DNA from 3 places in the Streptomyces sp. NPDC093801 genome. Region 2 is predicted to be linked to each of the others. Evidence: riboswitches for the same ligand, from Rfam matches in the RefSeq annotation. Region 2 holds a riboswitch; each other region holds the start of a gene.
The links. Region 2 has a riboswitch for cobalamin ahead of AB0469_RS01560 (acyl-CoA thioesterase). Riboswitches for the same ligand answer to the same signal wherever they lie in the genome.
Positions count from the first base shown of each region.

Region 1 (11,189 bases), on a different contig from region 2:
GCTACGGCCCCGCCACCCAGGGCCTCACCGTCGAGATCGACTCCAGCCGCCCGCTCGCCCTGCGCATCGACCCCGACCCCCGCCCCCTGCGGCTGGTCGACCCGGCCGACGCCCTCGCCGTCATCGGCCCCTGCCACGAGGCCGCCCGCCGCACCCGGGCCGGCCGGCCCAGCCGCAGCCCCGCGCGGTGGACCGAGGAGTGGCTCTGTGAACAGGACGAGGAGGACAAGGAGTTCGGCCCGCCCCGGATCGCCGCCCTCGGTGCCCCCGGGGAGCCCGTGGCGGGCTACGTCCTCTACCGCACCAAGCAGGAGGACGCCGACGGGAACACCCGCGGCACCGGACTGGTCCGCGTCGACGAACTGGAGGCCGAGACCCCCGCCGTCGCCGCCGCCCTGTGGGACTACACGGCCTCCCTCGACCTGACCGGTACCGTCCGGGCCTGGGGCCGGCCGGTGGACGACCCCCTGCTCCACTTCGCCGCCGACCGCGACCAGGTCAGGGTCACCGCCCAGTTCCCGGCGCTCTGGCTGCGCCTGGTCGACGTGCGGGAGGCGCTGACCGCGCGGTCGTGGGCCGCGCCGGTGGAACTCGTACTGGAGGTGGCCGACGGGCGGCTGCCCGCCAACTCCGGGCGGTTCCGGCTCAAGGCGGGGCCGGGCGGAGCGGCGTACGAACCCGCCCGCGCGGAACCCGACCTGACCCTCGGCGTACGGGAGCTGGCCGCCTGCTACCTGGGCGGCACCCGGGTCGCGGAGCTGGTGGCCGCCGGGCTGGTGGCCGAGCACACCCCCGGCGCGGCGGCCGCACTGGACGCGGCCCTGCGCACACGCCTGCTGCCGCACACCGCCGACGAGTTCTGACGGAGCGGCCCCGACGGCGGCGCCGAAGGCCTGGCGGGGGTGCGGCGGGGCGTGACGGGGGTGCGGCGGGGGCGGGCGAGCGGACCGCCCCCGCCGCCGCCCGGCTCAGGCGGGCAGCCCGATCCGCGCCGCCGCCATGCCGAAGCCGCTGCCCAGGACGGCGGTGGACAGTCCGTCGCCCTGCCGGCGCAGATCCTCCTCACGATAACGCCGCGCCTTCAGGTGCCAGTTGAGGATCCCAGCCAGCCAGTCCCGCAGTTCGCCCGCGTAGGCGTCGAGACCGGCCCGGGCGGCGGCGTCCAGCTTCCGGTCCTCGCACAGCCGCGGCAGCTGGGTCGCGACGATGTGCTGGAACTCCTCCACGCGCCGGTCCATGAGGGAGTGGCAGATGTGGAGGGCCTCCGGATAGCCGATGTCGAAGAAGTTCCGGGTCACCACCAGGTGGTTGTGCATGTCGCCCTCGAACTCCACCTCCTTCTGGTAGGAGAAGATGTCGTTGACGAGGCAGGCGATGTCCGCGGCCGCGTTCTCCAGCGACCGGACGGTCCCCGAGCGGTAGATCTCCCCGGGGACGCCCCGGCCCTCGTGACCGAGCCGGCACATGTACATGGTCAGTTGCGAGCCGAAGGTGCGGCGGCGCATCTCCGCGTAGTCCACCGGGTCCGGGACGCGGTGGTGGGCCAGGTTCTCCACCTCCCACACCCAGCTCTCCAGCATGTCCACCATGGTCGCCCGGAACTCGGTGCGGGCGACCCCGGTCATGCCCGCGACGGTCCGTTCCCACAGGTCGGCGAGGGACCGTTCCATCACGGTGACCGGCTCCGGCCCGGGACCGGCTCCGTCCGCAGGCATCATCGACAGGAGCCGTGCCGTGGTGGCCTTGGCCGCCGCGACGTTCCCGGACCGCCCGAACACCAGCGGGTAGTAGTCGTCCGCGTACGTCCCCCAGGTCAGCCAGCAGGCGCTGAGCAGCAGTTCCCCGGCCGTGGCGTCGGGGTCGATGCCGGCCGAGCAGAGGGCGAAGTCGTAGCCGCGCAGCCTCCGTTCGGTCCAGATCGCCGAGCCGGGGTCACCGGGCTGCGGCTCCAGCAGCCCCATGCTCCGGGCCCACTCCACCGAGCCCTCGCGGGCGTGCGCGAGGTGCGGGCTCAGGGACAGCTCGAACGGCAGGCGCATCTCGGGGACCACCGAGGGGCCGGTGCGTTCGAAGGGGGTGAAGGAGAAGGAGCGGCGGCGCATCTCCATGGACCGCCGGGTGAAGACCGAGCCCAGGTCGAAGGCGCTGGTCCCGAGCCCGCTCGGCAGGAAGGGGAGGGACAGCCGGGCGGTGGGCCTGGCCCCCTCGTTCATGTAGCGGCTGGAGACCGTGTGCCACTCGTGTCCGCCGGACTGCCAGTCCTGGAGGCCCTTGACGTAGGCGAGGACGGCCGCGATCTCGTCCGGGGCGAGGGCGTGGTCGGCGAAGAGCCGGGGGAGTTCGGCGAGGGCGGTCTGTTCGAACTGCAGCAGGCGGGAGGTGATCAGGTCGTTGGAGATCTCGGCGGCCTCCTGCGTGGAGCAGCCGAGGAAGGTCTCCAGCACCAGCACGGCGTTGGAGAGTTCGCCCTCGTCTCCGACCTCGCGCTGGTAGGAGAAGATGTCGTTCCTGACGTGCACGGCGTCGGAGAAGGAGTCGCGCAGGACGGCCAGCGGGCGCGCGTGCGCCACGCGCGCCGGCACCTCCGCGGCCACGTACTCGACCAGCCCCGCCGACCAGGGGGCGCCGCCCACCTTGCGGCGCATCTCGATGTACTCGAGGGGGTTCGCCACCCGCCCGATGTCGATGTTGGCGAGCTCCCACATGGACTCGTCGAGCAGGTTCTTCGTGGACAGGGCGAACCGCTCGCGCCAGTCCGCCGACATGGCCGGGACGGTGCGCACCCACAGGTCCGCGAGCCCGGCCTCGACCGGATTGGTCGCCTCGGGGAAACCTTCCGCCAGGTCCATGGGCATGAAGGCGGCGAGCCGGTCGAGGTACGCCCTCGCGCCGTCGCGGTCCTGGGAGCGCTTGTACATCTCCAGGAAGTGGTCGTCGAAGAAGAACACCCACACGTACCAGTCGGTGACCAGGGACAGCGCCGCGGCGTCGCAGTCGGGGTGGGTGTACGCGCAGAGCAGGGCGTAGTCGTGCGAGTCGAGGTCCCGCTCCTCCCACACCCCCGACCCCTCCAGCATCCCCAGCCCCCGCGCCCAGCCCTTGGTGTGGGCCCTGGCCTCCTCCAGGTGGGGGTTCAGCCGCGCCGGGTACGGCACGTAGAACTCCGGCAGTTGAAACGGCTGCTGCGTCACGACGGGGCGGGCCTTTCGTCCGGGGCACGGGGGCCGACGGACCCGGCCCCCGCACGAGATCAGCAGTGCCCTACCCCCGGCATCCGGCGGACACGTCCCGTTTCACCGCTTCAGGTGACACCCGCCCCGTTCCCCGGCGCGGGGGGCCGCCGGGGGGTACCGGGGGCCGTGCTGGTGTCGGAGCTTCGGATGGGTGTCTGGTTTGTGTAGTTTTTTCGGTGTATGGAGTGTCCGGTTCTGGAGGGAACGCGTATGTCATCCATCGATCTGAGCAAGGTGCTGGACAAGGCCTGGGAGGACAAGCCGCTCGCCGAGATCCTCTCCGCGCCCGTCGCCGCGCTGAAGGGCGTCACCGACAAGGACGGGGAACTGCTGCACGAGGCCTTCGGGGTGAAGACCGTCGCCGACTTCGGGACCCTCAAGTTCGCCCGGTGGGCCGCGGCGCTCGTCGCGCTGAACCAGACCGCCAAGGTGTAGCGGCCGGAGGGTCGACAGCGGAACGGGCCGGCCTCCCCACCCTGGGAAGGGTGGGGAGGCCGGCCCGTAGCGTGCGGAACCGGGTGCCTACTCGGCCTCGCCCTCCAGGTTGCCCTCCGTGTCCAGGTAGACCTGGCGGAGGGATTCGAGGATCTGCGGGTCCGGCTTCTCCCACATGCCGCGGGACTCGGCCTCCAGGAGGCGTTCGGCGATGCCGTGGAGGGCCCAGGGGTTGGCCTCCTCCAGGAAGGCGCGGTTCGCCGGGTCCAGGACGTACGTCTCCGTCAGCTTGTCGTACATCCAGTCCGCGACCACGCCCGTCGTGGCGTCGTAGCCGAAGAGGTAGTCGACCGTCGCCGCGAGTTCGAAGGCGCCCTTGTAGCCGTGGCGGCGCATCGCCTCGATCCACTTGGGGTTGACCACGCGGGCGCGGAAGACCCGGCTCGTCTCCTCCACGAGGGTGCGGGTCTTGACCGTCTCCGGGCGGGTGGAGTCGCCGATGTAGGCCTCGGGGGCCGTGCCGCGCAGGGCGCGGACGGTGGCCACCATGCCGCCGTGGTACTGGAAGTAGTCGTCCGAGTCCGCGATGTCGTGCTCGCGGGTGTCCGTGTTCTTCGCGGCGACGGTGATGCGCTTGTACGCCGTCTCCATCTCGGTGCGCGCCGGGCGGCCCTCCAGACCGCGGCCGTACGCGTAGCCGCCCCAGACCGTGTAGACCTCCGCGAGGTCGGCGTCGGTGCGCCAGTCGCGGGAGTCGATCAGCTGGAGGATGCCCGCGCCGTAGGTGCCGGGTCGGGAGCCGAAGATGCGGGTCGTCGCCTTGCGCTCGTCGCCGTGGGCGGCGAGGTCGGCCTGGGCGTGGGCGCGGATGAAGTTCTCGGTGTGCGGCTCGTCCAGGGAGGCCGCCAGCCGGACCGCGTCGTCGAGGAGGCCGATGACGTGCGGGAACGCGTCGCGGAAGAAGCCCGAGATGCGGAGGGTGACGTCGATGCGGGGACGGTTCAGTTCCGCGAGGGGGATCGCCTCGATGCCCGTGACGCGGCGCGAGGCCTCGTCCCAGACCGGGCGGACGCCCAGGAGGGCCAGGGCTTCGGCCACGTCGTCGCCGGCCGTGCGCATGGCGCTGGTGCCCCACAGGGACAGGCCGACCGAGGCGGGCCACTCGTCCTCGTGGTCGGCGCGGTAGCGGGCCAGGAGGGAGTCGGCCAGGGCCTGGCCCGTCTCCCACGCCAGGCGGGAGGGGACGGCCTTCGGGTCGACCGAGTAGAAGTTGCGGCCGGTCGGGAGGACGTTGACCAGGCCGCGCAGCGGGGAGCCCGAAGGGCCGGCCGGGACGAAGCCGCCGTCCAGGGCGCGGACCACGTGGGCGATCTCGTCCGTGGTGCCGGCCAGGCGGGGGACGACCTCGTGCGCGGCGAAGGCGAGGATGTCGGAGACGGCTGCCGGGTGGCCCGCCGCGACCGCGGCCACCGCCGACGGGGCCCAGTCCGCGTCCTCCATCGCCTGGACCAGGGCGCGGGCGGTCTCCTCGACGGCGTCCGCCGAGGTGCGGGTGGCCGCCGACTCGTCGAGGCCGAGGGCCTCGCGCAGGCCGGGCAGCGCGGAGGTGCCGCCCCAGATCTGGCGGGCGCGCAGGATGGAGAGGACCAGGTTGACGCGGGCCTCGCCGGTCGGGGCGCCGCCCAGGACGTGCAGGCCGTCGCGGATCTGGGCGTCCTTGACCTCGCACAGCCAGCCGTCGACGTGGAGGAGGAAGTCGTCGAAGCCGTCGTCGTCCGGGCGCTCCTCCAGGCCCAGGTCGTGGTCGAGCTTCGCCGCCTGGATCAGGGTCCAGATCTGGGCGCGGATGGCCGGGAGCTTCGACGGGTCCATGGAGCTGATCTGGGCGTACTCGTCCAGGTGCTGCTCCAGGCGGGCGATGTCGCCGTACGACTCGGCGCGCGCCATCGGCGGGACCAGGTGGTCGACCAGGGTGGCGTGCACCCGGCGCTTGGCCTGCGTGCCCTCGCCCGGGTCGTTGACCAGGAAGGGGTAGACCAGGGGCAGGTCACCGAGGGCGGCGTCCGGGGAGCAGGAGGCCGACAGGCCCGCGTTCTTGCCGGGCAGCCACTCCAGGTTCCCGTGCTTGCCCAGGTGGATCATCGCGTCGGCGCCGAAGCCGCCGTCCTGCGCGGCCGCCTGGATCCAGCGGTACGCGGCCAGGTAGTGGTGCGAGGGCGGCAGGTCCGGGTCGTGGTAGATCGCGATCGGGTTCTCGCCGAAGCCGCGCGGCGGCTGGATGAGGATGAGGAGGTTCCCGCGGCGCAGGGCCGCCAGGACGATGTCGCCCTCCGGGTTCGCGGAACGGTCCACGAACATGTTGCCCGGGGCCTCGCCCCAGTGCTCCTCGACGCTCTCGCGCAGGTCGGCCGGGAGTTCGGCGAACCAGCGCTTGTAGTCGGCCGCCGGGATGCGGACCGGGTTGCGGGCCAGCTGCTCCTCGGTGAGCCAGTCCTGGTCGTGGCCGCCGGCCTCGATCAGGGCGCGGATCAGCTCGTCGCCGTCACCCGAGACCAGACCCGGGATCTCCTCCACGGGGCCGAAGTCGTAGCCTTCGGCGATCAGGCGGCGCAGCAGCTCCACGGCGCTGGCCGGGGTGTCGAGGCCGACCGCGTTGCCGATGCGGGAGTGCTTCGTGGGGTACGCGGAGAGGACCAGCGCGATCCGCTTCTCCGCGCGCCCGATGTGGCGCAGGCGGGCGTGGCGCACGGCGATGCCGGCGACGCGGGAGGCGCGCTCGGCGTCGGCCACGTAGGCGGGCAGGCCGTCCTCGTCGATCTCCTTGAAGGAGAACGGGACGGTGATCAGCCGGCCGTCGAACTCGGGCACGGCGACCTGGGTGGCGGCGTCGAGGGGGGAGAGGCCCTCGTCGTTCTCCTCCCAGGTGCTGCGCGAGCCCGTCAGGCACAGGGCCTGGAGGATCGGCACGCCGAGCCCGGCCAGGGCGCCCGCGTCCCAGGACTCGTCGTCCCCGCCCGCCGAGGCGGTCGCGGGGCGGGTGCCGCCGGCCGCGAGGACGGTGGTGACGATGGCGTCCGCCTGCTCCAGCGCCCGGAGCAGCTCCGGCTCCGGGGTGCGCAGGGAGGAGACGTAGAGGGGGAGGGGACGGCCGCCCTTGGCCTCGACGGCGTCGCAGAGGGCGTGCACGAAGGCGGTGTTGCCGCTCATCTGGTGGGCGCGGTAGTAGAGCACCGCGACCTGCGGGCCGGTGGCCTCCGTGGCGGGGCGCTCCAGGGGGCCCCAGGTCGGGGAGGCGGCCGGGGGCTCGAAACCGTGGCCGGTGAGCAGGACGGTGTCGGAGAGGAAGCGGGCCAGCTGGTCGAGGTTGGCCGGGCCGCCGTGCGCGAGGTAGCGGTGCGCCTCCGCGGCGATGCCGATCGGGACCGTGGAGGCCTCCATCAGCTGGGCGTCCGGGGCCTGTTCGCCGGTCAGGACCACCACCGGGCGGGTCTGGCCGGGGGCGAGGAGCACGTCGAGGCCGTCCTGCCAGGCGCGCAGGCCGCCGAGGAGGCGTACGACGACCAGCCCGACGCCGTCGAGGAGGCCGTCGAGGTCGTCGAGGGGGAGGCGGGAGGGGTTCGCGAACCGGTACGGCACGGGGCCGCCGGCGGTGTTCGCGGCGCGGGCGCTGAGCAGATCGGTGTCGGACGTCGACAGCAGCAGGATCATGCGGCGGCAGGCCTTCCTCGGGGTTTCCGCGCCCCGGGCAGTGAGGACAGCGGGAGTTCCTGACTCACCCCGCGGATCGCTCCGCGGGGCTCACAGTGGCGGGACCGCGCCGGAATCGCACCGGGCTTCCTCCCATGTCGCCGTCCTCGGCGGTGACGGGCCGAGTGGTCCGCCGGAAGGTCATCTTAGGTGGCCTTTTCCCTGGCCGGGAGGTGGGGTGGGGGGCTCGCGGGTGGCGGGGTGCGGTGGCGTGCGGTCCGGTGGCGTGCGGTGCGCCGTGGGGGCTCTGCCCCGGGGGCCGCGCCGCAAACGCCGGGCGGGGGACGGGGGCCGCCGCCCGGAGCCGGCTCCCCGCCCCGCCCTTCGCCCGTTCGTCCCCGAGCCACCGCCGGGAGGTGTTCCCAGGGGCTCCGCCCCGGACCCCGAGCCTCACGCGCCGGCGAGGCCGGACTTTGCCCGGCGGGGCTCAATCCCGCTGGTCGGGGTGGCGACGGACACAGGTCGGGGGTGGGCAATCGTGGGTATGCTCGCGGCCATGTCGCCCCAGCCACCTTCCGCCGCGTCGCGGGACGAACCCGTCATACGTGACCGCGGTGATGCCTGCCCCGGCGCGCTGCGGCTGCACGCCGCCGACGACGGGTACCTCGCGCGCGTCCGGATCCCCGGCGGGCTGCTCACCACCCGGCAGGCCCTCGCGCTCGGGCACGCCGCCGACCGGTTCGGCGACGGGCACCTGGAACTCACCTCCCGCGGCAACGTCCAGCTGCGCGGCCTCGCCGACGGCTGCGGCGCCGGGCTCGCGGAGCTGCTGGACGGCGCCGGGCTGCTGCCGGCGCCGGGCCACGAGCGGGTGCGCAACATCGTGGCCACCCCGGTGGCCGGGCCCCAGGTCGTGGACCGGGTCCGGGAACTCGACCGGCTGCTGTGCGCCAGTGCGCGGGCCGCGGACCTGTCCGGACGGTTCCTGTTCGCCCTCGACGACGGGCGCGGGGACGTGGCGGCCCTCGACCCCGACGTGACCGTGCTCGGCGGGGCGGACGGACGGGTGCTCGTGCGGCTCGGGAGCGGCGGCGGCGCCGTCGAGGTCGGGGCCGCCGATGCCGCCCGGGCCGCGCTGTGCGCCGCCGAGTACTTCCTCGACGCCGCCCGGGACGCCGGGACCCGGGCCTGGCGGATCGCCGAGCTGCCCTCCGAACACGCCCTGGACGAGCGCGAGTTCGTGCGGCGGCTGGCGGAGGCGGGGGTGGCCGCCGGGCGCGTGCCCGAGGTGGAGTGGCCGTACGCCGAGCCGCCCCGGCCCGGGAGCGTGGGCGCGGCCGGACTGTGCGTCCTGCCCCCGCTCGGCCGGCTGGACTCCGCGCAGTGGCGGGCCCTGGCCGAGGCCGCCGACGGCGGGGAGGGGGAGCTGCGCGTCACCCCGTGGCGCAGCGTCGTCCTCCCGCGCGCGGCAGCCGACGGCGCCGCCCGCGTCGAGGCGGCGGGCCTCGCCGTCCGGCCCGGAAGTCCCTGGCGGACCGTCACCGCCTGTACCGGCAGGCCCGGTTGCGCCAAGTCCCTCGCGGACGTACGCGCCGACGCGCGTGCCGTCGTACAGGGGCAGACCGACGCCGCGGAGCTGCCCGTGCACTGGTCGGGCTGCGCCCGCCGGTGCGGGCATCCGCGCGGTACGGCCTGGGTGGACATCGTCGCCACCCCCGACGGGTACGCCCTCGACGGCCGGCCCGTCCCGCACGCAGACCTGGCGGCCGCCCTCACGGCCGCGCGCACCACCCCCACCACAACCGAAGCCGCAGTGAAGAAATGAGCGAGTACACCGTGTTCGAGTACGAGAAGGACGGCGCCGCGATCTACCGCCAGTCCTTTGCCACGATCCGCGCCGAGGCGGACCTCTCCGGGCTGCCCGCCTCGGTCGCCCAGGTCGCGGTGCGCATGATTCACGCCTGCGGCATGACCGACCTCCCCCAGGACCTCGGCTACACCCCCGAGGTCGTCCTGCGGGCCCGCGCCGCGCTGCACGCCGGCGCGCCGATCCTGTGCGACGTGCAGATGGTCGCCAGCGGGGTCACCCGCAAGCGGCTGCCCGCCGACAACGAGGTGATCTGCACCCTCTCCGACCCGGCCGTGCCCGCGCTCGCCGCGAAGATGGGCACCACCCGCAGCGCCGCCGCCCTCGAAGTCTGGCGCGACCGGGGCCTGTTGGAGAACGCCGTGATCGCCGTCGGCAACGCCCCGACCGCACTGTTCCGGCTGCTGGAGATGATCGAGGAGGGTGCCCCGCGCCCCGCCGCCGTCATCGGCGTGCCCGTGGGCTTCATCGGCGCCGCCGAGTCCAAGGACGCCCTCGCCGCCCACCCCTCGGCCCTCGACCACCTCATCGTGCGCGGCCGGCGCGGCGGCAGCGCCATCGCGGCCGCCGCGGTCAACGCGATCGCGAGCGAGGAAGAATGAGCGGGCAGGACCAGAACCGGGCCAAGGGCAGGCTGTACGGGGTCGGACTCGGCCCCGGCGACCCGTCGCTGATGACCCTGCGGGCCGTCGAGGTGATCGCCGAGGCGGACGTGGTCGCGTACCACAGCGCCCGCCACGGCCGTTCCATCGCCCGCTCGATCGCCGCGAAGCACCTGCGCTCCGACCACCTCGAGGAACCGCTGGTCTACCCGGTCACCACCGAGACCACCGACCACCCCGGCGGCTACCAGGGCGCGATGGAGGAGTTCTACGAGGCCTCCGCCGCCCGCCTGGCCGCGCACCTGGACGCGGGCCGGACCGTCGCCGTGCTCGCGGAGGGGGACCCGCTCTTCTACGGCTCGTACATGCACATGCACAAGCGGCTCGCGGACCGCTACGAGGCCGAGGTCATCCCCGGCGTCACCTCCGTCAGCGCCGCCGCCGCCCGCCTCGGCACCCCGCTCGTGGAGGGCGAGGAGGTGCTGACGATCCTGCCCGGCACCCTGCCGGAGGAGGAGCTCACCGCCCGCCTCGCCGCCACCGATTCGGCGGTCGTCATGAAGCTCGGCCGCACCTTCCCCGCCGTCCGGCGGGCCATGGAGGGCAGCGGGCGGCTCGCCGAGGCCCGATACGTCGAGCGCGCCACGATGGAGGGCGAGCGGACCGGGGTCCTCGCCGACACCGACCCCGACAGCGTTCCGTACTTCGCCGTCGCCGTCGTACCCAGCCGGATCGGCAACCCGGGCAGTGTGCCGTCCGGGCCCGGCGAGGTCGCGGTCGTCGGCACCGGCCCGGCCGGGCCGCTGTGGCTGACCCCCGAGACGAAGCGGGCGCTGGCCGACGCCGAAGTGCTGGTCGGGTACACCACCTACCTGGACCGGGTGCCGGTCAGGCCCGGCCAGGTACGGCACGGCTCCGACAACAAGGTGGAGTCCGAGCGCGCCGAGTTCGCCCTCGACCTCGCCCGGCGCGGCAAGCGGGTGGCCGTGGTCTCCGGCGGCGACCCCGGGGTCTTCGCCATGGCCACCGCGGTCCTGGAGGTGGCCGGGCAGGCCCCGTACGCGGACGTGCCCGTACGGGTGCTGCCGGGAGTGACGGCGGCCAACGCGGCGGCCGCCGCGGCCGGCGCCCCGCTGGGCCACGACTACGCCACTGTCTCGCTCTCCGACCGGCTCAAGCCGTGGGAGGTCATCGCGGAGCGGCTGCGCGCGGCGGCCGCCGCCGACCTGGTCCTCGCCCTGTACAACCCGGGCTCCCGCAGCCGGACCTGGCAGGTGGCCCAGGCGCGGGAGCTGCTGCTGGAGCTGCGCGCGCCGCAGACCCCGGTGGTCGTGGCCCGGGACGTGGGCGGGCCCGAGCAGTCGG
Region 1 covers NZ_JBFBDP010000017.1:32,940-44,128, forward strand. Annotated here, with positions in the region: gene AB0469_RS20720 (GNAT family N-acetyltransferase) at 1-863, shown strand, start outside; gene AB0469_RS20725 (germacradienol/geosmin synthase) at 969-3,191, opposite strand; gene AB0469_RS20730 (hypothetical protein) at 3,444-3,668, shown strand; gene cobN (cobaltochelatase subunit CobN) at 3,756-7,376, opposite strand; cobalamin riboswitch at 7,409-7,566, opposite strand; gene AB0469_RS20740 (cobalamin biosynthesis protein CobG) at 7,900-9,180, shown strand; gene AB0469_RS20745 (precorrin-8X methylmutase) at 9,177-9,824, shown strand; gene AB0469_RS20750 (precorrin-2 C(20)-methyltransferase) at 9,821-11,189, shown strand, end outside.
Region 1: another riboswitch for cobalamin. It lies ahead of cobN (cobaltochelatase subunit CobN); the one in region 2 lies ahead of AB0469_RS01560 (acyl-CoA thioesterase).

Region 2 (8,741 bases):
CCGGCCCGGCCCCCCGCTGTCTCGCCCGGAGGTCAGCATCGCCGGAACGGGGTCCGGTCTCATGCTGAGTGTTTGCTGACCTGGGCCCGGTCATCATGGCCCTGACCTGCACAGATGACCAAATGTCAGATGTTGGACTTGATCATGGTGCGCAGCATTTTGGACTCCTAGAAGACGGCTCCCTGCCAGCTTTCTGCAGGTCAAGGGCACTACGCACTCTACACGGAGGCATGTTGAGACGAAGATAAAAAGGAACATCGTCCTCGCTGTCGAGAAGCCTCGCAGCCTGCGCTTCTGCGTTAACAGGGCTGTTCTGACGCCGCCGACCAGGCGTCACGTCAGACAGCTCCTCAGGAATACTCAGGGACTGATGCTGACCAGATGCTGACTTTCCTGACGCCACATCAGGTGTGCTCCCGGACCAGTCTGGGACCAAATTCCGGCCAGCACCCACCCTGACTCACGCTCGATCATGGACGAGGGCTTCGCGGTCTTTGTGCGCAGACTCCGAGGGCTGTCACTGCGGCAGTGATCGACAGCGCTGCAAGTAAAGAGAACAGCGCAGGGTAGCCGCCGAGTGGTCTGGCCAGGACGGCACCGGCGAAGGGGACGAAGGCGGCTGCGGCGTGGGCTGGGGCTCCGAGGAGTCCGGAGAGCCGGCCGTAATGGGTGGTGCCCCACCGGTCGGTGACGGCAGTGGCCTGGAGGAGGGTGAGGTTGCCGCGGATCACTCCCGCGAGGACCGACACGGCAACGAGTAGGGCGTACGGGCTGGCGACGGTGGCGAGGCTGCGGTGGAAAGGGTGCCGAGGGCGATCAGGGTGACGGTGCGGGCGGTGACGCCCAAGTGGCGGGCAAGGGTGGCGTAGAGAACGCCGGCCACGCCCCCAGAGGGCCGCCGGCTTCCTGTGCCACCTCGCCGGGGATCGCGTCGAGGTCCGGTCCGCAGATTCCGTGCCCGGCGACGCGATCAACCCGTCCGCCGTGGCCGCCATGGCCGAGCTCGGCATCGACATCTCCGCCCAGAGACCGAAGGTACTGACCACCGAGGCCGTCCAGGCATCCGACTACGTGAGCGCCATGGGCTGAGGCGACGCCTGCCCGTACTTCCCCGGCAAGAAGTACCTCGACTGAACTGATCGGCTGACGGACACCTCACTGGGGGCGGCGTGCCATAGGCCAGGCGCACGAACTTCCCACTTCGCCGAGTACCGCGCCGGGCTGGAGGCCGCCGGGTTCACGAACGTCCAGATCACCACGACCCACCCGGTGGCCGACGGCATCCGGGCATGGGCTCCGACCAGGCGAAAGCTGTCGGGTGAGTCTTCTGGCCAGGACATGAGACATACGCCATCCGGTTCAGCCGCCGAAATGCTCGGAGCTGTGACCTAGGGTGAGGGCGCAGCTGGTTCGCCCCGTCCGCCAGGCGGGATGCGTCGTAAGAGGGAACCCGGTGGGAATCCGGGACTGCCCCGCAGCGGTGAGCGGGAACGACCGCCGTCATACGCACTGGGACCGGAGAACAGAACGGTCCCGGGAAGCGACGGTCAGTAGGTGCCCGCCGGGAGACCGGCAGGCGTGTCCGTGAGTCCGAAGACCTGCCCGCTGCCCGTGCGCGACGAGCGCGTACGGAGACCCGAGGGCCTCGTGGGCGGGCCGGCGGCAGCGGGCACCACCAGTCCCGTCGCTCCTTCGCGCCCGCGGCACGCCGTCGGGTCGAGCCACGACTCGCGAAGGAGAGTTCCGTGACCACGGACACCACCGCAGGCTCCCGCGCCCACAAGGCGCCGGCCGACTCCCGTGTGACCCTCGCCCACATCATGAGCGAGCACGACACGAACCTCTACGGCACCATCCACGGCGGCGTCGTCATGAAGCTCATCGACGACGCGGCCGCAGCGTCGGCGGGCCGCCATGCCGACGGGCCAGCCGTGACGGTCTCCGTGGACCGCATGACGTTCCTCGCCCCCGCCCGCGCCGGGGACCTCCTCACCGTCCACGCCCTCCTCGAACGCGCCGGCCGGACCTCCATGACGGTGGCCGTACGCGTCACCGCCGAACGCTGGAACGCCACCACCACCCCCGCCACCGACGTGGCCACCGCCCTGCTGACCTTCGTCGCCATCGATGCCGAGGGCCGTCCCCGCCCGGTCCCCGGCCTGTTGGAGGTGTAGGCAGGTCCGTTGTCAGGCCCCGGCCGCGTCCGTGCGCTCGGGCGAGCGGCTGAAGCGGACCGGGGCCTGGAAGCGGGCCTTGCGGGCGGCTCGGCGGAAGACGGTCAGGACGGCCGGGCCGGCCAGGCAGATGCAGATGAGGTTGGTGACGGCCCGGCCGGTGTCCCAGCCGAGGGAGGTCGCGAGGTCGAAGGCGAGGTAGCGCTGGAACTGCTCGGTGAAGGGCAGACCGGGCAGGTACGCGATGGAGCTGTTGGGGTCGAGGGAGAAGGGCCAGAAGGAGAGGTTGAGGAGGAACCCGAAGAGGTACCCGGAGACCGAGCCGTAGGCGGCGAGCATGAGCACCTCGCGGCGGCCGGTGGCCCTGGGCAGGAGGCCCGCGAGCATGCTGACGAAGGCGCAGCCGAACATCTGGTACGGCATCCAGGGCCCGACCCCGCCGGTGATCAGCGCGGAGGCGAAGAGCGAGGTGCAGCCCAGCGTGAAGCCGAAGCCGGGCCCGAAGACGCGGCCGGCGAGGACGAGGATGAAGAAGACAGTCTCGATGCCCGCGGTGCCCGCGCCCAGGGGGCGGATGGCCGCATTGACGGCGGACAGCACGCCGAGCATGGCGAGGGCCTTGGAGTTGATGCCGCCCTCGGCGATCTCCGAGATGACGACGGAGAGGACGATCACCAGCAGCACGCCGAAGATCAGCGGCGGGGCGTAGTTCGAGCCGAACTTTCCGGGGGCGACGAGGAACGGCCAGAAGAAGGCCACGATGCCGAGGAAGGCGGCCAGGGCGATGACCAGGGCGGCACGCGGGCCGATGCGGATGGCGGGGCTGAGCGCGGTCATGGGGCCGTGTCCGTTCCGTCGTCGTCACTGAGGGCGTCGACCGCCTGGGCGACGGTGAGGTACGGGTGCGGTGCGAGGATCTTCGCGGTCTGCGGGGCGAAGACCGGTGAGGCGACGATAACTTCGGTGGTCGGACCGTCGGCCACGATGTCCCCGTCGGCCATGACCACGACGCGGTCGGCGGCTCGGGCGACGAATTCGACGTCGTGGGTGGAGATGACGACGGCCCGGCCTTCGGCGGCCAGGTCATCGACGATCCGGATCAACTGCTCCTTGGCCCGGTAGTCCAGTCCGCGGGTCGGCTCGTCGAGGAGCAGGACCTCCGGTGCCGCGGCCAGTTGGACGGCGAGGACCAGGGCGAGCTTTTGTCCCTCGGAGAGGTCGCGCGGATGGGTGGTGTCGGGTATGCCGGGCGCCAGGCGATCCAGGAACGCGCGGGCCGGGGTTCCGTTCGCAGTCACTCCCGACTCGGCGTCGGCCTGCTCGAGTTCCTGCTTCACCGTCTCCAGGTACAGCAGGTCCGTGGGGGTTTGCGGAACCAGACCCACGAGCTTGCGGGCCTCGGCAGCAGGAAGCTTGCGAGGATCGGCCGGCTTCCCCGGGCCGGATGGTATGCCCACCGAGCCCGCGGTGCGGGGGCCCGACCCCTGGAGGGCCCACAGAAGGGAGGACTTGCCGGAGCCGTTGCGGCCCATGAGCGCGGTCACCTCACCGCCGTGCAGGGTCAGGTCCACCTCACGGACGGCCGGTACGCCGTGGTAGGTCACGGTCACGCGGCGGGCGGTCAGGAGAGTGCTCCGGTCCGACGCGGTCAGGGGGCGGGCCGGACCGGGGACCGTGCCGGCCAGCCGGGTACGTACGGGCGCGGCGGCGCGGCGGGCGTCGCGGATCGACAGGGGCAGCGGGTCCCAGCCCGCGGCACGGCCCAGTTCCACGATCGGCGGCGCGATGGACGTCGTACGGAAGACCTCCGCGGGCGGGCCCGAGACGACGCGGCCGTCGCCGGGCAGGTGGATGACGCGGTCGGCGTACTGGACGACGCGCTCCAGGCGGTGTTCGGCGAGGAGGACGGTGACGCCGAGGTCGTGGACGAGGCGGGTGACGGCGGCCAGGACCTCCTCGGCGGCGGTCGGGTCAAGGGCGGAGGTGGGTTCGTCCAGGACGAGGATCCGGGGATGCGCGGTGAGGACGGAGCCGATGGCGACTCGCTGCTGCTGTCCGCCGGAGAGTTCGTGGAGGGCGCGGTGGCGCAGGTCGGCCAGGCCGAGGAGGTCGAGGGTCTCCTCGACGCGTTTGCGCATGGTGGCGGCTGGTACCGCCAGCTGCTCCATGGTGTAGGCGAGTTCCTCTTCGACGGTGTCGGTGACGAAGCCGTCGAGGGGGTCCTGGCCGACGACGCCCACGACGTCGGCGAGTTCGCGGGGCGGGTGGTCGGCGGTGTTGCGGCCGTCAACGAGGACGCGGCCGTACAGGGTGCCGCCGGTGAAGTGGGGGACGAGGCCGTTGACGGCGCCGAGGAGGGTGGACTTGCCGACGCCGGTGTGGCCGACGACGAGGCAGAGTTCGCCTTCCTCGACGGTCAGGTCCACGTCCCTGATCACGGGTTCTTCGGTGTCGTCGTACTGGACGGAGACCTGGTCGAAGGTGATCACGTGGCTGCCTCGGTGCGCGGTACGGGGACGGGGGCTGCGGGGCGGGGTGCCAGGAAGCTGGCGGCGCCCGCGAGGAGGATGGCGGCGGCGGGGACGAGCGGGAGCGTGGGCCAGCTGAGCGGGTAGATCGACGGGTTCAGTTCGGCCGCGTCAAACCCGGCGTGGCTGAAGAGCAGGACGGCGGAGAGGACGCCGCAGCCGGCGACCGCCCACTCGGAGAAGAGCCAGGGGTCGGGCCGGTAGGTGGTGCGCGTGATGCGCCGGCCGCCGAGGCGCAGTCCGGCCACGCAGAGCAGCGCCCCGACGGCCATGGCGGGCAGCCCCAGCAGTTTCGGGGCCGTGGCGTCCAGGAGGCCATACGCTCCGGCGCACATCCCGCACATGCCCAGCAGCATCAGCACGCCGGTGATCCGGCGGGAGCGGCGGGTGGCGGTGCCGGCCCGACCGTAGCCGCGCGAGTCCATGGCGGCGGCGAGCCGCAGGGATCGTTCGAGTGCGTCTTCCAGGACGGGGACGACGATCCCGCGCAGCGCCCGCAGGCCCTTGGTGCGGCCGGCCCGCAGCCGCCGGGCGCGGTGGATGCGCTGGACGCTCTGGACGAGCTGGGGGGCGACGCTGATCGACACGGTGACGGCGACGCCGAGTTCATACAGGGCCCCGGGCAGGACGCGCAGGGCCCGTTTGGGGTTGGCGAGGGTGTTGGCGGCGCCGATGCAGCAGAGCATGCAGGCCAGGCGCAGGCCGTCGGTCGCGGCGGAGAGCAGCGCCTCGAGCGACACCGGGCCGCCGAGCTGGATGCCTGCGTACCAGTCGGGGGTGGGGATGTGCGGGAGGGAGAAGAGGAAGTGGTCGTGCGGGGTGATGCCGGTGGCGAAGACGGCCCGGAAGGCGACGCGGATCGTGACGACGGTCAGCGCCAGGTAGAGGTAGTACTTGAAGCCTCTAGCCCAGGGGGCTTCGGTGCGGCGCATGGTGATGACGTAGCCGAGGACGGCCAGGACCAGGAACAGCAGGAGCGGGTTGTTGGTCCGGCTTACGGCGGTGGCCAGGGCGAGCGCCCAGATCCACCAGGCCACCGGGTGCAGGGTGCGGGGCAGGCGGCGGCCGCCCTTGTCCGGCGCGGGGCCGGGCTTGGGCGGCGAGGCCGCCGCCGACGGGATCGTGCGTGCCATGCGGGCTACTCGGTACGGCGGCGGCGCTTGGCCGCGTAGGCGGCGCCCCCGCCGATCAGCAGGACCAGGGCGCCGGTGGCGACGGCGGGCAGGTACGAGCCGGCGTCGTGTTCGGCGTCCGCGGCGGGGGCCGCGTCGACGACCTTGGGGCCCTCGCTCGGCGCTGCCGCAGCAGCGGCGCTGGGCGGAGGGGAGGACGCGGAGGTACTGGCTGACGGGGTGGCCGAAGCGGTGGGGCTGGAGCTGGGTGCGGGGATCGTCGGTGAAGGGGTCGTGGACTGCTGGGGCGGCGAAGCCGGCTGCTCAGGCTTCGGCCCGGTGTTCGTGCCGGGCGGGACCGGCGCGGCGGTCCGGGTGTCCTTGGGCTGGGGCTCGCTGCCGCCGGTGGGCTTGCTGTTGTGGGCACGCAGCTGGTCGGGGGTGACGGTGGGCTTGCCCTCCGTTCCCTCGATGTTGGTGCCGCCGAAGATCCACAGGTCCACGCTGCCCGGCTTGGGCCTGTAGAGCATGGCGCCGAGCTGGCTGTAGGTCCAGGTGTTCTGCCCGGGATCGGCATGCCAGTACGACCAGTACGCCGAGGCCGGCGGTGTGAGGACACAGTCGTCCTGCGCCGGTGTCGGGAACTGCTTGCCGCCCTGGTGGCCGCTGTAGCCGATGCGGCAGATGAAGGCGGGGCCGTCGTGGCCGGTGCCGGTGGTGGCCCAGCCGCCCTGGTTGAGAAGCTCGTAGCCGGTGGTGGGCGTCGTACCACAGGAGCGGTAGACGGGTCCGCCCCAGTGGCTGAAGTCGACCGCGAGGACGACGCCCGCCGAGGTGGTGCACTGGCCGATGGGCTGCGGGGCGGCTGCGGCCGGCGAAGTGGTGGCGGTCAGGGAGGCCAGGGTCAACCCGACTACCGCCGCGAGGTTGCCGACAGCGCGTACGAACCGGCTGGTCACTGGTGGGCCCCCTTCGCCGTGCGGCGGGTACGGGCAGCGCGTACGAAGCCGTAGCCGAGCAGCGTGAGGAGTGCGGCCGCGGCGCCGATGCCGATCACCTGTGTACCGGTGTGGGCGAGCCCGCCGCCCCCTCCTCCGCTGCCGCCGGATCCGCCGCCGTTCTCGCCGGGGGTGACGATCTTCGGGGTGGTGGGCGTGCCGGAGGGCTGGGCCGACCCGGTGGGGGTGGGCTGCGGGGTGGTGCCGGCGAGGCTGCGGGTGAGGGTGCCGAAGGAGATGCCGGTGGCGCCGCCGACGGCCTGGGTGGAGGCGCGCAGGTCGGAGCCGGGCTGGGCGTCCTTGGCGATGTTGAAGCCGCCGTCGCCGTTCTGCTGGGAGGTGAGGAAGGCCAGGGCCTTGGTGATCTGCGTCTTGTACGTGGTGCCGTCGAGGGAGAGGGCCTGGACGGCCAGTGCGGCGGAGTTGACCGAGTTGCCGGAGGCTCCGGGGAAGCCGCCGTCGGGCTTCTGCTGGGCTGCGAGCCAGGCGAGGGCCTTGTCGACGGCCGCCTGGGACTGCTGGTCGGGCAGGAGGTCGAGGGCCATCGCGGCGATGGCGGTGGAGTCCACCTCCTCCCCGCTCGGCTCGCCGATGAGGCTGACCCAGGCGCCCGACGGCTTCTGGAGGGTCTTCAGGTAGGCGATGGGCTCGGCCGCGGCGGTGCTCTCCCCCGCCCGGACCTGGGCGATGACGCCCAGGGACTGGGAGAAGACGGAGGTGGCGTTGGTGTAGGCACCCTTGTCGGCGCAGGAGCGGTCGGGCGCCGGGGTCTTGGCCGGGCAGACGGCCTTGGCGAGGGCGGTGATCAGGTCCTGGCCGCCGAAGTGGCGGGGGTCGCGGCCGACGGCCTCGGCGAGCAGGGCCGCCTTGCCGAGGGAGCCGCCGCCCGCGTACTTGGTGCCAATGTTCGTCCAGGAGGCGAGGGTGCGGCCGGTGCCGTCCTTGCCGCCGTGATCGAGGAAGTCGACGATGCCGCGCAGGGCCGCGTTGTCGGCGCCGGTGGCGGCCAGGGCGTACGCACCGTCGATGGTCAGGCCGTAGTCGGCGAAGCCGGTGCCGGCGGTGCTCTCGTAGTAGTGGCCCTGGATGAGCCGGGTGGGGTCGGTGAGGTAGGCCGAGCCCTTCTTGAGGTCCGGTCCGCCCTCGGGACGGGGCGTCGGCCCGGTGGTGGGACCGGTCGGGGAGGGCGAGGGCTCGGGCTTCTTGGTGGTCAGGGTGACCAGGTCGCTCTTGGCCCCGGCGATGACGGCGGGGACGGTGGCGAACAGCAGCGGGTCGGTGCCGCCGGCCTCGAAGGCGAAAGCGCCGCTGGGCAGTTGCTGCTTGGACAGCCAGGAGACGGCCGCGTCCGCCCGGTCTGTCTCGCCCAGGTGGCGCAGGGCCTGGGCTGCGAAGCCGGTGGCGTACGCGCTGCCCACCGTGCCGTACGCGGCGGCGGGCAGGCCACCGTCCGCGAGCTGGGCCTTCTTCAGGAAGTCGCGGGCCTTGGCCACCTCCGCCTCGTGGCCGCCGGCCCGTTGGAGGGCGAGGGCGGCGAGGCCGGTGGCTCCGGGCTCGCTGTCGCAGCCGTCGCCGCGGCGGATCAGCATGCTGGTGAAGCCACCGTCCTGGCACTGCATGTCGGTCAGGCGGGCCACTGCGTCGGCGGGCGGGCGGACGCCGCCCCCGAGCAGGGCGATCACGGCCAGGGCCTGCCCCTCGGCCTGGCCGGAGGTGGTGGGAAAGTCACCCCTGACGGTGCAGCCGGGTACGGGCGTGGGGGCGTCCGATCCGCTGGTGCATACGTCCTTCACGAGGTCGCCGAGCAGGTCGTGGCCGCCGACGGCGCGGGGGTTGCCGCCCGTCGCCTCGGCCACGAGGGCGAGCCGGGCCGCGGCCGCCGCTTCCGGCGCCCGGTCCTTGCCGGACGGGTAGGCGTACGCCTCGGTG
Region 2 covers NZ_JBFBDP010000001.1:329,839-338,579, forward strand. Annotated here, with positions in the region: partial or broken gene AB0469_RS01545 (MFS transporter) at 471-871, opposite strand; partial or broken gene AB0469_RS01550 (phosphotyrosine protein phosphatase) at 907-1,086, shown strand; partial or broken gene AB0469_RS01555 (hypothetical protein) at 1,201-1,392, shown strand; cobalamin riboswitch at 1,390-1,621, shown strand; partial or broken gene AB0469_RS01560 (acyl-CoA thioesterase) at 1,821-2,162, shown strand; gene AB0469_RS01565 (ECF transporter S component) at 2,187-3,011, opposite strand; gene AB0469_RS01570 (ATP-binding cassette domain-containing protein) at 3,008-4,663, opposite strand; gene AB0469_RS01575 (energy-coupling factor transporter transmembrane component T) at 4,660-5,835, opposite strand; gene AB0469_RS01580 (hypothetical protein) at 5,841-6,773, opposite strand; gene AB0469_RS01585 (prenyltransferase/squalene oxidase repeat-containing protein) at 6,770-8,741, opposite strand, start outside.

Region 3 (11,189 bases), on a different contig from region 2:
CGAGTTCCTTTCGGCGCTGCTCGCCGCACTCGAAGCAGACGACATTGCCGGACATCATCACTCGGCCGGAAGTGCCGCGCCCCCTGTTGCAGTCCTGCTCGCCTCGGCACCCGAACTCCTGCATCACGCCAGCCGCGTTGTCGGGGCTCCCCACCGCCGTTCTTCCCGACGGCGTAGGCACTGAGCTACAGCATCCTCGGCCCCGGGGTCCCGCGAAAGCGGTCACATTTGGAGACAGTCAGCATGTCCACCCACGTACCGACCCGCCGCGTCGAAGTCCTCGGCCCTGCGGGCCATCGCCATAGCGAGATCCTCACTCCGGAGGCGCTGGAATTCCTGGCGCGGCTCGACGCCGCGTTCGCGGACCGCCGCCGCGAGATCCTCACGGCACGCCTCCACCGTTCGGACCGCCTTGCCTCGGGATCTCCGCTGGGCTTCCCTCGTGCCACCTCGGGCGTCCGAGACGCTCCCAACTGGCGGGTCGCACCTCCGGCTGACGACCTGACCGATCGCCGTGTGGAGATCACCAGCCCTCCCACGCCCCGCATGGCCGTCAACGCGCTCAACTCCGGCGCCCAGGTGTGGATGGCCGACTTGGAGGACGCCACCTCCCCCCTCTGGGAGAACATCGTCGGAGGCCAGTTGACCCTGCTCGACGTGTGTCGGCGGCGCATAGACTTCACCACCCCGGAGGGCAAGGCGTACCGCATCGGTACGGACTTGCCGGCCATCATGGTCCGCCCGCGTGGCTGGCACCTGGAAGAGGAACACCTGGCGGTCGAAGGCCGGTTCCTGTCGGCGTCCCTGGTCGACTTCGGCCTCTACTTCTTCCACTGCGCTCAGCACCGGATCGACAGCGGCTCCGGCCCGTACTTCTACCTCCCCAAGCTGGAGAACCGGTACGAGGCGCGACTGTGGAACGACGTGTTCCTCCTTGCCCAGGACCTCCTCGGCATCCCGCGCGGCACGATCCGAGCCACCGCCGTCATCGAGACGGTCACGGCCGCGTTCGAGATGGAGGAGATCCTCTACGAACTGCGCGAGCACAGCGCCGGCCTGAACGCCGGTCGCTGGGACTACCTCTTCAGCTTCATCAAGACCTTCGGCCACCACCCTCGCTTCCTCCTACCGGATCGCACCGAGATCGCCATGACCGCTCCGTTCATGAGGGCGTACACCGAACTCCTCGTCCGCACCTGCCACCGGCGCGGCGCCCACGCGATCGGCGGTGTCGCCGCCCACGTACCCGACAGGGCCCCCGCGGCCGACCAGGCCGTGCTGGCCAAGGTGAGCCTCGACAAGGAACGGGAGGCCGCAGACGGTTTCGACGGGGCCTGGATCGCCCACCCCGCCCTTGTACCCGTCTGCCGCAAGGTCTTCGATCGAGTCCTCGCCGACCGCCCGCACCAGATTCACCGCGCGCTCGGCGACGTGGAGGTGAGCGCGGCCGATCTGCTGTCCGTACGCCGCTCCACCCTGCCTCCGTCGAGGGAACAGGTTCGGTCGAACGTGTCTGTTGCACTGCGGTACTTCGATGCCTGGCTACGCGGACAGGGGGCCGTCGCTCTGGACGGGCTGCTGGAGGACACGGCCACGGCCGAGATCGCCCGAGCCCGGATCTGGCAGTGGACTCGGCATCGCCTGATCTCCCAGGAGGAACTGCGCGGTCTGATCGACAACGAGTCCGCCACCCTGACCCGAGAACAGCCCGGCGCACTGGTTTCCGAGGCTCGTGAGGTCCTCGAACGGTCGATCTCGACGCGTGAGTTGCCGGCCTTCTTCACCCCCGAGGCGTACCGCCGCCACCTGGTCCGCCACGCGGCGGTGTCGTCATGAGTTCGTTCAGCGCCCGGACGGGTACATCGCGCGCGAGCAGCCTTGAGGAAAGCGTCGTCGCGGGTTTGCCGAACTGGGACCGGTGCGCGGTCATGGGCGTGGTGAACGTGACCCCTGATTCGTTCTCCGACGGCGGTTACTGGTTCGACACGGCAACCGCGGTCAAGCACGGTCTGGATCTCGCGGCTGAAGGCGCCGATCTGGTCGACGTCGGTGGCGAGTCGACGCGCCCCGGGGCCTCCCGCGTCGACGAGGAGGAGGAGTTGCGGCGCGTCATCCCGGTCGTTCGGGACCTGACGGCCGAAGGTGTCCTGGTGTCCGTCGACACCATGCGCGCTTCTGTCGCCGCACGGGCAATCGACGCCGGCGCTGTCCTTGTCAACGACGTCAGTGGGGGCCTGGCAGACCCCGCCATGGTCCCGGCCGTGGCAGCCGGCTGCGTGCCCTTCGTGGTCATGCACTGGCGGGGGTTCAGCCACGACATGAACAGCCGCGCGGTGTACGAGGATGTGGTGCGGGAGGTTGTCACGGAACTCGGAGCCCGTGTCGAGGCTGTGGTTTCCGCCGGCATCCCTCTGGAGCGGCTGGTGGTCGACCCGGGGCTGGGCTTCGCCAAACGAGCTGAGCACGACCTCAGTCTGGTCGCCGGCCTGGCCGAGGTGTGCTCGCTGGGCCGTCCCGTACTGGTCGCGGGCTCCCGGAAGAGATTCCTCGGACACGTCTTGGCGAACGCGGACGGCACACCGCCACCCGCACACGGGCGGGACGCCGCCACTGCCGCGCTCTCCGCGATCGCCGCCTATCAGGGAGCTTGGGCCGTCAGGGTCCACGACGCCCGTGCGACGGCGGACGCGGTCAGGGTCGCTCGCGCGATCGCTGCGGCCCGCTGAACAGCCCCAGGTCCAGCCGGGCGCGTGTGGCGCGTACCGCACCTGACAAGGGTGGCGGCGGTGGCGCAAAAGTACGTAGCATGCGGTCGTTCCACTCGCAGGTGGAACGACAACTGAATGCCTATCAATTGGGGAAAGCCGGTGTGAATCCGGCACTGACCTGCAACCGTAAGTGGCAGAAAATCATCTGTCACGAGTCGGATCACCCATTGCGTAGGTGTACCGCTTCCCACTGTCATGGTCTGCAGCACGAAGCCCGGCAACTGCCCTGGACCCTGCCCCATTCGTTTCCGAATGCACGGCAGGGTTTCCTCCTGCGACAGCCCTCCGGGAGCCTGTTGCCGGCCTCTTCTCGAAGGGATCTGCGCCATGCTCGGCGTCAGACCACCGGTCAAGATTGGCGCCGCTCTCGGCGCCGGGGGCTCGTTCCTCGCCGCCTGCCTGATCACCCTCACGCCCAGCGCGGCCGCAGCACCCCAGCCGGACACCGCCACGGCCGCTGCCCGCTGGCAGGCCGGCGAGCTCGAGAACGGCGGGATACCCGGCTTCTCCCCCGGGCAGTCCGACTGGGGCCTGACCATTGACACCCTTATCGCCCTCAAGGCCACAGGGGCGGACGAGAAGGCCGCCGCGGAAGTCGTCGCGAACCTCAAGACGCACGTACGCGACTACAACAGCAACGACGCCTGGGGCGAACCCGGCCAGCGGGTGTCGGGCGCCACCGCCAAGCTCCTGTACGCGGCCGTGGCTGCCGGGGAGGACCCCACCAAGTTCGGCAAGTACGACCTGCGCCAGGAAACCCTCGACCTGATCGCAGGGCCCGGCTCGGGTGCGGAGAAGGGCCGGGTGAAGGACAAGATCACCTCTGGCGAGGACAGCAGCAACACGTTCGGCCAGTCCCTGGCCGTCCTCGGTCTCGCACGCAGCGGGGACGTGCCGCAGAGCACCGTCGACTTCCTGATGGACCAGCAGTGCGCCGCCGGCGGCTTCCGCCTCTACCCGTACGCCTTCGGCAGCACGAAGGTGACCGGGAACTGCGATGCCCAGGGTGCCGACGCGATACTCGACCCCGATTCGACGGCCATGGCCGTGCAAGCTCTGCTCGCGGCGGCGGACGATGGTGTCGAAGGCGCCGCCTCGGCGGCGAAGAAGGGCGGTGACTGGCTGGCCAAGGTTCAGCAGGCCGACGGTTCGCTGATCGGGTCCGGCCCCACTGCCTTCCCCAACGCGAACAGCACGGGCCTGGGAGGCCAGGCACTGGCGGCCACGGGCCACCAGGAGGCCGCGGACAAGGCTGCTTCCTGGATCAAGGCTCGCCAGATCAGCGCGGCCAACGCGGGCGCAGCGTCGGCAGAGATCGGTGCCATCGCCTACAACGACGAAGCACTGGACGGGGCCAAAGCCGACGGCATCCCGGAATTCGGGCGCGACCAGTGGCGCCGGTCCACCCCGCAGGCTCTGCTGGCGCTGGCACAGGTCCCGCTCGCGAAGATCGGCCTCACCGACCAGAAGCCGAGCCCCGACCCGAGCGGCAAGCCGTCGGGGGACCCCTCCAAGAGCCCCAGCGGCAAGCCGTCGGTTGACCCCTCGAAGAGTCCCTCCGGAACCCCGAGCGGAAGCCCGTCCGGCACTGCGAGCGGCGGCGCCTCCCCCACCCCGAGCGGCACCCCGTCCGCGGGCGGATCCGCCGGCCCGGCCTCCACGACAGGCACGGTGCCGAACGGCTCCGCCGCCAGTGGCGGGAGCGGCCCTCTGGCCAGCACCGGCAGCAACGCCCTGCTCCTCGGGGGCACGGCAGTTGCACTGACCGCGGGCGGCTACACCGCGCTCCGCACTGCCAAGCGCAAGCGGGGGTCACACGCGTGACGCTCAAGGCGCCGCGCTGACACAGTTTCCGGTCCGGGGCGCTCACTCTGGCCTTCGGCTCCGCCGAGATCCGTATGGCTCCACGCGGATCTCATACTCGGTCGAGCGCGACAAGGGCACCCCGGGCCACTGCTCAGAAGGCAATGGCGTCACCGTGGTCGATCGGTGGTGCCGGCCTGGTCTGCGGCCCCGGCTCAAGCCTCCCGCTGGTCGCCGTATCCCTGCTCGTGCCTGGGCTGTTGAAGGCCGGCTCTCCGTCCGTGGCCGCCGTTATCGGCCGCGTTGTGTCGGCCACCCTGCGCCGGACCGCCTTGGAGGCGCCGGTCACCTTGACCCAATCCAAGCCCGGCGTACCCGCCGGAGCCTGTGTGTCCTTGGCCGTATCACCGACTGAGCGGCCTCGAACGAGAGAGAAGAACCCTTATGAGAATGACGTATCGGCATGCCGTACGCGCGATGCGCGCCGCCGTGCTGTCCATCGCCATGGTCCTGGGACTGGGCGCGGTCAACGTGGCCACCGCTCCGGAAGCAACGGCGCTGACCGGTCTGGGAACTGCCGGTTACTGCCCGAACGGCAACGGCGTCACGGTCGTCGTCGACTTCCAGGAGCTCGGCGGATCGACCATCACCCGTTGTGCCCCTGGCGACCAGGCCACGGGGCTCGCAGCCCTCAAGAACGCCGGCTTCTCGATCGCCGGCACCCAGCGTTGGGGCGAGGCCTTCATCTGCCGCATCGAGGGCAAGCCCACCGCCGCCACCGAGGCGTGTGTGAACACGCCTCCGGCCTCCGCCTACTGGTCGTACTGGCACGCCCCCAACGGCGGCAACTGGACCTACAGCACGTCCGGCGCTTCGGCACGCAAGCCTGCGCTCGGCAGCTTCGAAGGCTGGTCGTTCTCCCTGAACAAGACCGCGAGCACGAACCCGCAGCCCCGCGTCGCCCCCGTCCGCCCGTAGGCGGGCCCGGGTGCAGCAGCCCAGCCGTGACCGTCAGGGCTGCTGCCCCGTCCCGCAGCGCCTCGCTTCGCGATTTGATGGAACGAAGAACGGTGAGAGCGCGACGACACCACTCGCCGCACCCCCACCGTTCCCGCGTACCTCCGGTGCACCCTCAGCTCCGGAGCCGTGCCGGGTCCCTCAGACCCGGCCGTATGTGTGGAACCCTCGGCCGCTCTTGCGCCCCAGCAGCCCCGCCTGCACCATCCGCTGGAGCAGCGGGGGCGGGGCGTACAGGGGTTCCTTGAATTCCTCGTACAGCGACTCCGCGATCGCGACCACGGTGTCGAGGCCGATCAGGTCGGCGAGCTTGAGGGGGCCCATGGGGTGAGCGCAGCCCAGCTCCATGCCGGCGTCCACGTCGGCGGCGCTCGCGAACCCGGATTCGGCCATGCGGATGGCGGAGAGCAGGTACGGGACCAGCAGCGCGTTGACGACGAAGCCCGCCCGGTCCTGGGACCGGACCGTGGTCTTCCCTAGAGCATCACGGGCGAACGTCTCGACTGCCGAGAGGGTATCCGCCGACGTGTGGAGGGACGAGACGACCTCGACCAGCGGCAGGACGGGAACGGGGTTGAAGAAATGTAGGCCCACGACCCGGTCGGCGCGGCCGGTGGCCATGCCCAGCCGCATGATCGGGATGGCCGAGGTGTTCGTGGCGAGGATGGCCTCCGGATCCGCGACGATCTTGTCGAGGGCCGTGAATATCTCCGTTTTGGCTTCGGGGTTCTCGGTGACGGCCTCGATGACGAGCTGCCGGTCACCAAGATCCTCCAGGTCGCCGGTGAAGACGAGGCGGGCCAGGGCGTCCTCGGCGGAGAAGCGGTCGAGCTTGCCGCGCTGCACCGCTCGCTCCAGGGAAACGGCCACGCGTTGACCGGCCGCTCGGGCGGCGGTGGCGTCCGCTTCGGCCACGACGGTGTCGAGGCCGGCTCGGGCGCACACCTCGGCGATGCCCGCGCCCATCTGGCCGCCGCCGACGACACCGACTCGCCGGATGCCGGCAGGCTGCGGGAGGGCGTTCACGCGTTCACCTGCGCGGGAATGCGGCGGACCAGGTGACGGGTGTAGGCGGCGGGCGTGAAGAACGGCGGGAGCTGCATCGACAGTGCCGAGTCCACGAAGACCTCCCGGGCTTCGAGGGTAAGTGCCTGCGGGTCCTCGGCCTCCAGGGCCGCGCATTCGGCGTCGAGGAGATCGACGACGGCGCCCCGGTCCACCCGGTCGTGGCGCAGCCACTGCCAGATCTGGACGCGGGCGATCTCGGCGGTGGCCGCGTCCTCCATCAGGCCGTTCAGGGCCACGGCGCCCCTGCCGCGCAGCCAGGCGTCGAAGTAACGCAGGGCCACGGCCACGTTGGAGCGGATGCCCTCGGAGGTCGGCGGGGCCGCGATCCTGCGGACGGACAGCAGGTCGGCGGCCGTGACCTCGACGTCCTCCCGAGTGCGTTCCAGCTGGTTCGGCCGGTCCCCGAGGACGCCGTCGAAGACCTCGCGGCAGAGGGGGACGAGGCCGGGGTGGGCGACCCAGGAGCCGTCGAAGCCGTCCTCGGCCTCCCGTTCCTTGTCGAGCCGGACCTTCGCGAACGCGGCGGCGTTCACGTCCGGGTCCTTGCTGGGAACGTGGGCGGCCATGCCGCCGATGGCGTGCGCACCTCGGCGGTGGCAGGTACGGACAAGGAGTTCGGTGTACGCGCGCATGAACGGGGCGGTCATGGTGACCGAGGCCCGATCGGGGAGCTGGAAGTCGGTGCGGTGGCCGAAGGTCTTGATGAGGCTGAAGAGATAGTCCCAGCGGCCCGCGTTCAACCCGGCGCTGTGCTCGCGCAGTTCGTAGAGGATCTCCTCCATCTCGAACGCGGCGGTGATCGTCTCGATCAGGACGGTGGCGCGGACCGTGCCGCGGGGGATTCCGAGGAGGTCCTGGGCGAACACGAAGATGTCGTTCCACAGGCGGGCCTCGGTACGGTTCTCCAGCTTCGGGAGGTAGAAGTACGGGCCGTGGCCGGCGTCGATCTGCCGCTGCGCGCAGTGGAAGAAGTACAGACCGAAGTCCACGAGCGAGGCGGACACGGGCCGGCCGTCGATCTCCAGGTGCTCCTCGGTCAGGTGCCAGCCGCGCGGGCGGACCATGATGGTCGCGAGGTCCGCGCCGAGGTGGTACTCCTTGCCCTCGGGAGTCGTGAAGTCGATGCGCCGCTCGATGGCGTCGAGCAGGTTGAGCTGGCCGCCGATGACGTTGTTCCAGGTGGGTGCGGTGGCGTCCTCGAAGTCGGCCATCCAGACCTTGGCCCCGGAGTTCAGCGCGTTGATCGCCATACGGCGCTCCGGCGGGCCGGTGATCTCCACTCGGCGGTCGGTCAGGCCGGGGGCCGGCGGGGCCACGCGCCAGTCGGTGTCGGTGCGGACAGCGGCCGTGGCGCGGGAGAAGTCCAGCGGCGTCCCGGAGGCCAGGTGGGCAGAGCGGCGTCGGCGTTCCTTGAGGATTTCCAGGCGGCGGTCCGCGAAGGCGGCGTCGAGCCGGCTGATGAACTCCAGGGCCTCGGGAGTCAGGATCTCCTCGTGGCGCTCAGCCGGCGCGCCGAGAACCCGGACGCTGCTGATCAGGGGCGTGCGTGACATGAGGTTCTTCTCCTCAGCGGTGGGCGGCGGGCGCCCGAGGAGAACCCCCTCGGGCGCCGTCGGACGGTGAGCGGCAGAGCGCCGGGCTGTACCCGGTTGGACGAAGAGCGGAGGTTCTAGTGGAACTGCTCTTCCTCGGTGGAACCGGCGAGCGCCGTGGTGGAGGAGGCGGGGTTGACCGCGGTGGAGACCAGGTCGAAGTAGCCGGTGCCGACCTCGCGCTGGTGCTTGACGGCCGTGAAGCCCTGCGCCTGGGCGGCGAACTCCCGCTCCTGGAGGTCCACGTACGCGGTCATGCCGTGCTCGGCGTAGCCGCGGGCGAGGTCGAACATGCCGTGGTTGAGGGAGTGGAAACCGGCGAGGGTGATGAACTGGAAGCGGTAGCCCATGGCGCCGAGCTCACGCTGGAACTTGGCGATCTGGTCGTCGTCCAGGGCGGCCTTCCAGTTGAAGGACGGCGAGCAGTTGTAGGCCAGCATCTGGTCCGGGTACTGCGCGTGGATCGCCTCGGCGAACTCGCGGGCCTGGGCCAGGTCCGGGGTGCCAGTCTCGACCCAGATGAGGTCGGCGTACGGGGCGTAGGCCAGGCCGCGGGCGATGACCGGTGCCATTCCGTTGCGTACGTGGTAGAAGCCCTCGGCGGTGCGCTCGCCGGTGCAGAACTCGGCGTCGCGCTCGTCGACGTCGCTGGTCAGCAGTGTGGCGGCGAGGGCGTCGGTACGGGCGATGATCAGGGTCGGGGTGTCCGCGATGTCGGCGGCCAGGCGGGCCGCGTTCAGGGTGCGGATGTGCTGCGAGGTCGGCACGAGGACCTTGCCGCCGAGGTGGCCGCACTTCTTCTCGGAGGCCAGCTGGTCCTCGTAGTGGATGCCCGCGGCGCCGGCCGCGATCATCGCCTTGGTGAGTTCGAAGGCGTTGAGCGGTCCGCCGAAGCCGGCTTCGGCGTCGGCGACGATCGGCGCGAGCCAGTCCGTCGTGTCGGTGCCGCCCTCGGCGGTGGCGATCTGGTCGGCGCGCAGCAGGGCGTTGTTGATCCGACGCACTACCTGCGGGACGGAGTTGACCGGGTACAGGCTCTGGTCCGGGTAGGTGTGTCCGGCCTGGTTGGCGTCGGCGGCGACCTGCCAGCCGGACAGGTAGATCGCCTGAAGGCCCGCTCGGACCTGCTGGACGGCCTGGCCGCCGGTGAGGGCGCCGAGCGCGTGGATGTAGTCCTGCTCGTGGAGCTGTCGCCACAGGCGCTCGGCGCCGCGCCGGGCCAGGGTGTGTTCCTCGCGGACGCTGCCCGACAGGCGGACCACGTCCTCGGCGGAGTACGTCCGCTCGATGCCCGCCCACCGCGGGTCGTCCGCCCAGCGCTGCTTGAGCTGCTCGGCCGCCGCCTTGTTCGCCTCTGCCATGACCGTCACCGTTTCCGTCGTCGCTTGTCTTGCCAATGCCCCCGGTAGGGATCCACGCATTGGCACTCTGTGCCTAGTGAAGAAGGTGCGGCCGCCGAACCCGCCCGTGGGCTGGAGCTGAGCAATGCTGCCGATCCGCCAGGAGCGGACGCGCCAGAGCATCGAAATTAGGGCATGAATCGAAGTTCTGAGGTCCTTCCCGGCCACCGGTTCCGGCTGGCCGCAGGACTGACTCTGGCATTGGCACTGGGTGCCATCAAGGAGGGACGGCTGCCAAGGTTTGCGAATCTTCGAGGCTGAAATTGCCAACCTTGCGAAGGTTACCGATGGGTACAGGTCGCCGTATGCTGACGGGACCCGTCCGACGGTGGAGGAGTCCGGTGAGCAAGACCTACGCGGGAGCACGGCTGCGGCGGCTGCGTGAAGAGCGGCGCATGACGCAGGCCGACCTGGCCAGGGTTCTGGGCATCTCGCCCAGCTACCTGAACCAGATGGAACACGACTCCCGCCCGCTCACCGTTCCGGTGCTGCTGCGCCTCACCGAGGCCTTCGGGGTGGACCCGGGGTTCTTCTCGGAGCGCGACACCAGCCGCATGGTGGCCGACCTTCGCGAGGCTCTGGCCAAGGAGGTCGCCGAAGCCCGTGTCTCTTCCTCCGACCTGGCCGAGCTGGCCACCCGGATGCCCGCGGTCGCCGCCGTCCTGCTGGACCTCGGGCGACGCGGCCAGCTCCTGGCGGAGCGGCTCGCCGACGCGGCCGAAGGCCGTGGGGGTCCGGCGGAGGCGCCGCGCTCTCCCCACGAGGAGATCCGCGAGTTCTTCTACCGGCGGCAGAACTACCTCCACGACACCGACCTCGCCGCCGAGGACCTGGCCCGCGAGATCGGCATCCGCCCCGGGGACGTCATCCGCGCCCTGACGCACCGCCTCACCGACCGGCACGGGGTGAGGATCACCGCGGACTCCGACAGGCTGCACCACTACGACGCCGAGGGCCGCGCCCTGCACCTGTCGAGCAGGCTCCGCCCCGGCCAGCAGGCCTTCCGGATGGCCACCCAGCTCGCCCTCCTCGAATACGGAGACGAGCTCGACCGGCTGGCCGCCGAGGACTTCCCGGCCGGATCCGAGGCACGCCCCTTGGCCCGGATCGGCATCGCCAACTACTTCGCCGCCGCGCTGATTCTCCCGTACACCGCGTTCCACACGGCCACCGAGGAGTTCCGCTACGACATCGAGCGCCTGACCGACCACTTCGGCATCGGCTACGAAACCGTCTGCCACCGCCTCAGCACCATGCAACGCCCCAGGCTGCGCGGGGTCCCCTTCTCCTTCGTCCGGGTCGACCGGGCCGGGAACATGTCCAAGCGGCAATCAGCCACAGGGTTCCACTTCTCCCGCGCGGGCGGCACCTGCCCGCTCTGGAACGTCTACGAGGCCTTCAGCGCCCCCGGCCGCATCCACGTCCAGGTCGCCGCCATGCCCGACGGACAGCGGTACCTGTGGACCGCCCGCGCCGTCACCCGCCACCGCGGCGGCTGGGGCGAGCCCGGCAAGACCTTCGCGATCGGCCTCGGCTGCGAG
Region 3 covers NZ_JBFBDP010000004.1:158,316-169,504, forward strand. Annotated here, with positions in the region: gene AB0469_RS05965 (hypothetical protein) at 1-184, shown strand, start outside; gene aceB (malate synthase A) at 244-1,836, shown strand; gene folP (dihydropteroate synthase) at 1,929-2,726, shown strand; cobalamin riboswitch at 2,808-2,955, shown strand; gene AB0469_RS05980 (hypothetical protein) at 3,096-4,592, shown strand; gene AB0469_RS05985 (flagellar hook-length control protein FliK) at 5,022-5,549, shown strand; gene AB0469_RS05990 (3-hydroxybutyryl-CoA dehydrogenase) at 5,730-6,614, opposite strand; gene aceB (malate synthase A) at 6,611-8,209, opposite strand; gene aceA (isocitrate lyase) at 8,326-9,609, opposite strand; gene AB0469_RS06005 (short-chain fatty acyl-CoA regulator family protein) at 9,990-11,189, shown strand, end outside.
Region 3: another riboswitch for cobalamin. It lies ahead of AB0469_RS05980 (hypothetical protein); the one in region 2 lies ahead of AB0469_RS01560 (acyl-CoA thioesterase).